One region of the Klebsiella sp. R445 genome, then DNA from elsewhere that is predicted to be linked to it. Evidence: predicted binding sites of a transcription regulator. Region 1 holds the regulator's gene; the other holds the start of a gene.
The links. Region 1 encodes LexA, which represses DNA repair genes until DNA is damaged. Its sites were predicted from a motif close to TNCTGTATGTACATACAGNA; they were not measured.
Positions count from the first base shown of each region.

Region 2: the regulator LexA is predicted to act here: its motif matches at 3,184-3,203, upstream of sbmC (DNA gyrase inhibitor SbmC).

Region 1 covers NZ_CP180446.1:2,850,193-2,854,926, reverse strand. Annotated here, with positions in the region: gene plsB (glycerol-3-phosphate acyltransferase) at 36-2,459, opposite strand; gene ACMYSN_RS13350 (diacylglycerol kinase) at 2,589-2,957, shown strand; gene lexA (transcriptional repressor LexA) at 3,095-3,703, shown strand; gene dinF (MATE family efflux transporter) at 3,772-4,734, shown strand, end outside.
Region 2 covers NZ_CP180446.1:5,053,461-5,058,194, reverse strand. Annotated here, with positions in the region: gene cobT (nicotinate-nucleotide--dimethylbenzimidazole phosphoribosyltransferase) at 1-872, opposite strand, end outside; gene ACMYSN_RS23745 (DUF496 family protein) at 1,033-1,356, opposite strand; gene ACMYSN_RS23740 (FUSC family protein) at 1,525-2,583, opposite strand; gene sbmC (DNA gyrase inhibitor SbmC) at 2,689-3,162, opposite strand; gene dacD (serine-type D-Ala-D-Ala carboxypeptidase DacD) at 3,297-4,463, opposite strand; gene sbcB (exodeoxyribonuclease I) at 4,644-4,734, shown strand, end outside.

The sequences.
Region 1 (4,734 bases):
GCACCAGCCGGGAAGAGAACATCCACGCTTAATCGTTACGCATCATCCTGGGTAACGCTTTCAATCGTCAAACGCACGTCCGACGTGATCAGCGCTGCCAGCATCTGGTAGACCTTCAGCGTTTCTTCCGGCTCGGCATCGCCGGTATCACTGATATAGCCTTCGTCACGCAGCGTCAGCACGAGCGTACTGAATACCGCTTTATCGAAGAACTCCGGTGCGTTGATACCGTGCAGAACCGACAGACGTTGCGCCACGGTCCGGCTCTCTTTCTCCAGTGAACTGCGGTTAATCGACGGGTTCGCGCTCAGCAGCCAGAAGGTAATGGCATAACGCTGGAGCGTTTCACGCGCGCCTGCGGCCAGCAGCTGCAGGGAACGAGAGTGAGAAGGGTTGATACTGATCTCATCGTCTTTCAGGACAATCAGCCCCTGACGCTGCATTTCCGCCGTCAGCGCATCAAGCACGCCCGCCAGCTCGGATTTCTCCCAGCGCAGGAACAGCTCAGCCTTCAGCAGCGGATAGAACATCTCAACATGACGCAGCACTTCCGCACGACTGATGCGACGATGCTGAGTGATAATCGCCGCCAGCAGCGACGGCAGCATCAGCATATGCGCGATGTTGTTGCGGTAGTAGGTCATCAGCACCGCCTGCTCGCGCGGCAGAATGATGATGTCGCCGATGGTGTCTTTCTCGACTTCGAACTTGTTCATCTTCAGCGCGTGGTCGATAAGCTCACTGGCGGTAGCCGTCGGCGTGGTCGCGTCCGGGGAGTACGGGACGTTACGCAGCAGATCGAGGTAGCATTCCAGCTGTTGCGTCAGCTGTTCGCGGGTCAGTGAACGCTGACGAGAGGCCAGCAGCGCGGTGCAGCACAGGTTCATGGCGTTCGCCGCGCCGGCGTTGTTGATGCGCACCATCAGATCGGAGGCAATGTTGTTCACCGTCGGCGTCAGCCACGATGGGCGTACGGCCTCAATCGGGTCGATGGATTCGCGCCATTCCGGAACATGCTGGTTCAGGTAGGTCATCAGCGGCAGCGGTTCACCGAAGTTCACATAGCCCTGACCGAGGTTACGCAGCTTGCTCAGACCACGGAGCATCTGTGGCAGACTCTCTTTTTCTTTGGTCGCGCCGCGCAGCTCTTTGGCGTAAGTTCCCACTTCCATGACGTGCTCGTAGCCGATGTAGATCGGTACCAGCGTAATCGGACGAGTCCCACCGCGCAGCATGGCCTGGATGGTCATCGACAGGGTGCCGGTTTTCGGATCCAGCAGACGGCCGGTACGGGAACGCCCGCCCTCCACGAAGTACTCAACCGAGTAACCGCGGCTGAACAGCTCGCCGAGATATTCGCGGAACACCGTGGAATAGAGCTTATTGCCCTTAAAGGTACGGCGAATAAAGAAGGCGCCACCACGACGGAATATCGGGCCTGCTGGCCAGAAGTTCAGGTTGATACCGGCGGCGATGTGCGGCGGCACCAGACCCTGGTGATACAGCACGTAGGAGAGCAGCAGGTAGTCCATATGGCTACGGTGACACGGCACGTAGACAATTTCGTGCCCTTCATGCGCCAGCTGACGCACGCGCTCGGCGTTATGGACATTGATCCCCTGATACAGACGGTTCCAGGTAAACCCGAGCACGCGGTCGGTCAGGCGAATCATCTCGTAGGAGAAGTTAGCCGCGATCTCTTCCATCAGCGCGACGGCGTTCTGCTGTGCTTTCTCGTGGGAGATTTTCTTGCTGCGCGCTTCATCTTCCACCGCACGGGCGATGGCTTTTGAGGCCAGCAGCTTGTTGAACAGGTCCTGACGCGCGGGCAGGCGCGGGCCGACGGCCGCCAGACGCTGGCGGGCGAAGTGCATACGCGCGACACGTGCCAGTTTCTGGGCGATAATTTTATCGGTACCGTGCTCGGTAGCCATTCTGCGCAGCGACACCGGCGGGGAGAAGCGGACAAAGCTGTCACGTCCCAGCCACAGCACGGCGAAGAATTTCTGAATGCCGTTCAGCATGCGCAGCGGCGGGTTCACTTCGCCTTTCTCACGTCCTGGCGCGCGGCCGAACATCACCGACACCGGCACCATTTGCACGTCCAGGTCAGGATGGTTACGGTGCAGATCCAGGTAGTCGTGGAACAGCTTGATGGACTCTTCTTTCGGCGTGTAATAGGTGAATACACGCGGGCCGCCGTGGATGAAGACGTAGCGCGGCAGCAGAGCACCGTCGATTTCCAGCGGTTCGAGCGGGTCAGGTAAATCGTGCTCGAGGCACTGGGCGCGCAGCGTCAGCAGGTCTGCCTTCGAGTTATAAGGCAGGACATACATAATAGGACGCGAGGTATCCAGCCCTAATTCCTGAGCAGGTTCTGCGGGAATAGACTTGCTTTTTACCAGCACCCGTAATGGTAAATTCAGTAATTTATAGTAAATTCGTTGCCAGCCGGACATAAACGATGTGAAGCCTCTGGTTAATCATGCAAATGCGCGGCAAGAATAACAGAAAGCGCGCAAAATTTCCGTTGCCACACGGCAAACGCGTACACTCATTGACGTCATTTACATAAAAAGGTTCTTTTGATGGCCAATAATACCACTGGGTTAACCCGAATTATTAAAGCGGCAGGTTATTCCTGGAAAGGGTTCCGTGCGGCATGGATAAATGAGGCCGCCTTTCGTCAGGAAGGCGTCGCCGCGATTATTGCCGTGGCGATCGCCTGCTGGCTGGACGTTGACGCTATCACCCGTGTGCTGCTGATCGGCTCGGTCCTGTTAGTGATGATAGTCGAAATTATTAATAGCGCGATTGAGGCGGTGGTGGACCGTATTGGCCCGGAACACCATGAACTGTCAGGGCGCGCGAAAGATATGGGGTCCGCGGCGGTACTGTTGGCTATCGCGATCGCGCTGATCACCTGGGGGCTTTTGCTGTGGGCGCATTACCATTAATTCGTCGCCAGGCGTGATGGGCGATCGGCTGCGCAAAAATGGAAAGTATCTCCTGATTTTTGTGTGAAATTTGATTCCAAAATCACCGTTAACTGTATATACTCACAGCATAACTGTATATACACCCAGGGGGCGGGATGAAAGCGTTAACGACCAGGCAGCAAGAGGTGTTTGATCTCATTCGGGATCATATCAGCCAGACGGGCATGCCGCCGACGCGTGCGGAAATTGCTCAGCGCTTGGGGTTCCGTTCTCCGAACGCGGCGGAAGAGCACCTGAAAGCGCTGGCCCGTAAAGGCGCAATCGAGATTATCTCTGGTGCCTCCCGCGGTATTCGTCTGCTGACGGAAGAAGAACCCGGTCTGCCGCTGATCGGCCGCGTGGCCGCCGGTGAGCCGCTGCTGGCTCAGCAGCATATCGAAGGCCATTTCCAGGTCGACCCGGCGATGTTCAAGCCGAATGCCGATTTCCTGCTGCGCGTTAGCGGTATGTCGATGAAAGATATCGGTATCCTCGACGGCGATCTGCTGGCAGTGCATAAAACGCAGGATGTGCGTAATGGCCAGGTTGTCGTGGCGCGTATCGACGAAGAAGTGACGGTTAAACGCCTTAAAAAACAGGGCAACATCGTCGAACTCCTGCCAGAAAACAGCGAGTTTTCACCGATCGTGGTGAATCTGCGCGAACAAAATTTCACTATTGAAGGGCTGGCCGTTGGCGTGATCCGCAACGGAGAGTGGCTGTAACACCTTCACCACGCAGCATCGTCTGATGGATGATGCTGCGCTGTCTTCTCTCAGTCAGGCTCTTTCCTATGCTCTTTCACGCCGCTGATAAAGCCCTGTGGCGCCTGGCGCTACCCATGATTTTCTCCAATATCACCGTCCCGCTGCTGGGTCTGGTTGATACCGCCGTTATCGGCCACCTCGACAGCCCGGTTTATCTCGGCGGCGTCGCGGTGGGTGCCACGACCACCAGTTTCCTTTTCATGCTGCTGCTTTTCCTGCGGATGAGCACCACCGGGCTGACGGCTCAGGCCTTTGGCGCAAAAGACCCCCTCCGTCTGGCGCGGGCGTTGGTGCAGCCATTGGGGCTGGCCTTAGGGGCCGGCCTGATGATTGTCCTGTTCCGGGCACCGCTGATCGACCTGGCGTTGCATATCGTGGGCGGCAATCAGGCGGTTCTGGAACAGGCACAACGCTTCCTGGATATTCGTTGGCTTAGCGCTCCGGCCTCGCTGGCAAACCTGGTGCTGCTTGGCTGGCTGCTGGGCGTGCAGTATGCCCGCGCGCCGGTGATCCTGCTGGTGGTTGGCAACCTGCTGAATATTGTCCTCGACCTGTGGCTGGTGATGGGCCTGCACATGAACGTGCAGGGGGCCGCGCTGGCGACGGTGGTCGCTGAATACGCCACCTTTATCATCGGGCTATTGATGGCAAGGCACGTGCTGGTGCTGCGTGGCGTGTCCTTCAGCATACTGAAGAATGCCTGGCGCGGGGATGTGCGACGGCTGCTGGCATTAAACCGCGATATCATGCTGCGCTCCTTACTGCTGCAGCTGTGCTTCGGGGCGGTGACCGTTTTCGGGGCTCGTCTCGGGGGCGATATCGTCGCCGTCAACGCCCTCCTGATGACCATGCTGACCTTCACCGCCTATGCGCTGGATGGGTTTGCCTACGCCGTCGAAGCCCACTCCGGGCAGGCCTATGGCGCGCGAGATGGCAGTCAGTTGCTTGAGGTCTGGCGGGCGGCCTGCCGTCAGTCGGGAATGGTGGCG
Region 2 (4,734 bases), 2.2 Mb from region 1:
GACAGATGCGACGGGATCAGATACGGGTGAACCCCTGGCGCCAGACGACAGGCCGCCAGCGCCGAGGCATAAGACAGAAAACCGTCCAGCACCACCGGCAACCCGCAGGATGCCGCGCCCAGCATCACGCCGGCCATACCGACCAGATCAAACCCGCCCACTTTCGCCAGTACGTCCAGGCCATCGTCCGCCTGTGGTTGATTGACCGCTATCGCCCGCCGCACGACGTCGGCTTTGTGCGCCAGCTGAGACACCGGCAGGTTAGCGCCAATGCCAACCACTTCATGGGCATCATTGCCGGTCAGTACGCTAACCACTGCCGCCGCGGGGGTGGTGTTGGCCATGCCCAGTTCGCCGACGCCAAACACCTTGACTCCTTGAGCCGCCAGCTCGCGGGTATAGCCAATGCTGGCCACCAGCAACGCCGTCGCCTGTTCGCGACTCATGGCCGCCGAGTGGGCAATGTTAGCGCTGCCGCGCGCGACTTTCATATTCACCAGACCGGGAATCGGGTCCGCGTCAATACCGGCATCAATCACGTGCACCTTGGCTCCGGCCTGCGCCGCCAGCACGCAGACGCCGGTATTTTTCCGGGTCATGTTTGTTGCCTGAATCGCCGTCACCACCTGAGGTGAAATCGCGACCCCTTCATGCCAGACGCCATGATCGGCGCACATCACCACGATGGCTTTCTCCATCAGCTGCAGCTCACCGCGCAACCCCGGCATACCGGCCAGTTGTACGGCCAGCGCTTCCAGCCGCCCCAGGCTACCCGGCGGTTTTAATAATCCGTCCAGATGCTGTTGCGCCCGCGCCATCGCCGCCCGATCCGGCTGAGCAATGGCGGCAATGAAAGCCGAAAGATTGTCCATTATGTTCCTCGTCGCACTGTCAAATGATGTGTCATCGCCCATTGTGAACCCCGTGGCGCGCAGAAATTCACGTGACAAGGCCGTTCATCGCAGGGGAAGGAGATAAATCAGAAGGGGAATTCCCGGCAGCGAGGGCCGCCACCGGGCAGGTACAGCGTGATTACTCTTCGACTTTCGCTTCGCCAATCACTTTCAGCTTTTTGGAAATGTCGCGGCGTTCTTTGGACAGCTCAGCATTTTTGATGATGTAGTCATCAACACGATCTTCGTAATCGCTTTTCATGCTGGCAATAATGCCCTGAATGGCTTCAACGCTCATGCCTGGCTTGATGTAGTCACTGAGGTTGTCCAGCAGCAGTACGCGCTTCTGGTTGTCACGGATCTTTTTCTCAACGTCCTGAATTTCACGCTGCAATTTGTTCTTACGACGATACAGGCGAACAAACTCCAGTACGTCCTGGAAAGAAGGCTTAGTTGTTTCCATTTTTATACCCCTAATATTTGAGATTCGGATTCGCTAAAGCGACTGCTATATAGGGCTAACATAACTGTTAGCAGACGCTGATGACAATGTTTTTTCCTTTACGTTTATCATAACCCTAAATGCAGCTGAATCGAAGCAACCTGTGGGCAAATTGCGTGCATCTGGCTTTTATTTACGCAGCGCCCGACAGATTAAATTCGACAGCAGCTCAAGCTGGCGCGCCAGTTCGATGCTCAGCCAGACGTAGCCATGGATGGGCGTTTCCGACAGGTTGTCCCCCTTATGCTCGTTCATCAGCTGGCGCAGTTCAGCCACAACCTCGTTGAGTTTTTCGGTATTGGCGCGGATGGGCTGTGGGTTACCCTCATACAAGGCATGCGCAATGGTCAGCAGGGTTTGCTGGGTCATCTGCTGGGTTTCGCGCAGCGTATGGGCGTTCAGCATCACAAAATGGCCGGGACGGGAAATCCAGTAGGCGTTGATCTGCAGTTCAAGCATGCAGACCAGATTGCGGCTCACGGTCTGAATCGCCTCGAAAATGGCTTTCTGGATATGGGTCTCTTTGCTGGCCGGGGTAATCAGGCCGCGCATCTTGACCACATCGTTCAGCACCTTCTGCAGGTGTTTTTCCAGACGCGGTCGCTCCACCAGGTTAGGGGAAAAACCAGCCTGATAAAGACGGTTGAAGGCGGTGACATAGTTGGCCATCTGAATGCGCCAGTGCAGAAATGCCCGCTGTGGCCAGATGCCGGTGAACAGCATCGCCAGCAGCGAGCCGAAGATAACATCGCCGCTTCGCCAGAGCGCGGTATGCATATCGCCGGGCGGCGCCCCGACCACCACCGACAACGTGATGCCGATAAGCAGCGCCTGATAGGGCTTTTTGCCCAGCGCCAGCCAGCCGCAGAGGAACATGGCCAGGCCGCACCACAGTACCATTATGGGTAAGGAGATCAGTTCAAGCTTGAGCGCCACCAGCCCGAGTGCCGAACCTAAAATGGTACCGCCAATACGTTCAAAAGCACGCGGCACCACGTTGCCCCAGAAGGAAATCGGCCCCATCACCACCACCAGAGTGATCAGCGGCCAGGTGCCTTCCGGCACATTCAGCAGACGAACCAGCAAAAAAGTGAGGACAAAGGCCAGAGCAATTCGAATACCATGCACCACGCGATAGTGGCGATACAGACGAATTTCAAAAGGCTTGAGTGATTTATCAGCGCGCACAACGCTCTCCAGCAAGAAAGCAGGTAGCAAAGGCCAATTGTAACTGCTTTTTCGCTATAAGCAGCACGCTGCTCAAAAAAACCTTTTCACAGGGGGATTATCGGGTTACTCCCCGACCGGCGTCACCGCGACATACATTTCAATGTCCCAGTAGCCGTCCTGATTGCCGTCGTTCAGATAAAGCTCGAAGCACGGTTTTTCCGCAATGTGGTACGTCTTGTCCTGCATCAGACTGTTGAAGAAGGCCAGCCAAGGCGTGGAGAAGTCATGGTTTTCCACCCGTGCGCGGGCAAAAGCGTACTCTCCGCCGGCGATCTCGGTGAGAATCACCCCTTCGCTGCCGGGCGGGATAACATAATCTTCCGCCACGGTAACCACCGTATCGCAGCGCAGTTTCTCGGGCGGCACCTGGTCTGGGTTATCGTAGTAAACGGCCACCCACTCCTGCGCTGGCACCTGATGGTTTGTGACCCACGCCATCAGTTGTTCAAAACCCTGTTTAACGGTCTGTTCCCACGGCCCCACCAGGTGAAACCCGGCAATTTTACGTTTGTCGACGGACTTAACGTGATATTCCATGCTGCCTCCACTATTGATAACAACTGTATAAATATACATGAAGTGTAACCAGGCGATGAGGATCAGTATGTGAGTTGATTCGCAGAGTTGCCGTAATATTATCCAAAAAAAATGCCCCGAACGGGGCATGAAGATTACAGGCCGTGGTGCAGATAATCGCTCAATCGCGAGAAGAACCCGCCCTTGCCGACACTCTCCAGAGTGACCAGCGGCCAGTGGGCCACGACTTTGTCACCATCGTACAGTGAAATTTCGCCCACCCGCTGGTTGGCGGCAATCGGAGCTTCGAGATCTTTCTTATCCAGCACATATTTCGCTTTGATGCGTGACACTTCCGACTTCGGCAGCGCTAACCAGAAGTCCTGATCGGTGCCCAACTCGATGTGATCTTTATCGCCGTACCAGATCTGCTCGCTGCCGACTTTTTTGCCCTTTTGCAGCACCTGGACGGTATCGAAGTTTTGCTGGCCCCAGTGCAGCAGTTTCGCCGCCTGCTGTTCGCGCCCTTTCGGGCTGTCGGCGCCCATCACCACGGCGATAAGACGACGCTTGCCGTCAACTGCAGAGGCAATCAGGTTAAAGCCGGCGCCTGAGGTATGCCCGGTCTTCAGGCCATCGACATTCATGGTTTTATCCCACAGCAGCCCATTGCGGTTCTGCTGGGTGATACCGTTCCACGTCAGGCTCTTTTGGCTGTACATATGGTAGACGTCAGGCTCGCCGTGAATGATCGCCCGTGACAGTACCGCCAGATCGTATGCGGAACTGTGCTGGCCCGGCGCATCAAGACCATGCACGGTTTCAAAATGGGTATCCTGCAGATGCAGTTTTTCAACATAGCTGTTCATCAAGGCGACGAACTGTGGCTGGCCGCCGGCCACATAATCCGCCAGCGCCACGCAGGCGTCGTTACCGGAATCGACGATAAGTCCGCGGCTTAAATCGCGCACGCTGACCCGGTCACCTTGCTTCAGGAACATCAGTGATGAGCCGTCGAATACCGGGTTGCCTTTGGCCCAGGCATCGCGGCCGACGGTGACGATATCGTCAAAGGTGATGCGGTGGCTGTCGATAGCGCGATCGACCACATAGCCGGTCATTAATTTCGTCAGACTGGCAGGGTTACGCTGCTGGTGCTCATTGCCCGCAGTCAGTATCTGTCCGGTGGTATAATCCATGAGTACCCAGGAGCCAGCCTGAATCGACGGTGGCGCCACGGTAGCGGGGAAATCATTAGCAGCAAATGCGCAAGAAACGCTCGAAGCGAGCAAAGTTACAGCAATAAAAAAACGGCCTTTCAACGGCATATCCTCTAGATTGGCAGACTCGCCGTCCTTTTTACGGAAGTTCTTCTTTCAAATCAGGGTTTAATTGCAAGAAAATATGACACGGTAAAAGTCTGCCACGGCCAACGCCCTTCTGATGCCCAGGCAAATCGTTTACCATAACGGATGCACGCCACCATGGATAATGAACAGACTATGCAAGATAGCGCCAATCAGCCCGGATTTTTGTTTCACGATTACGAGACCTTCGGCACCAGCCCTTCGCTTGACCGGCCGGCGCAGTTCG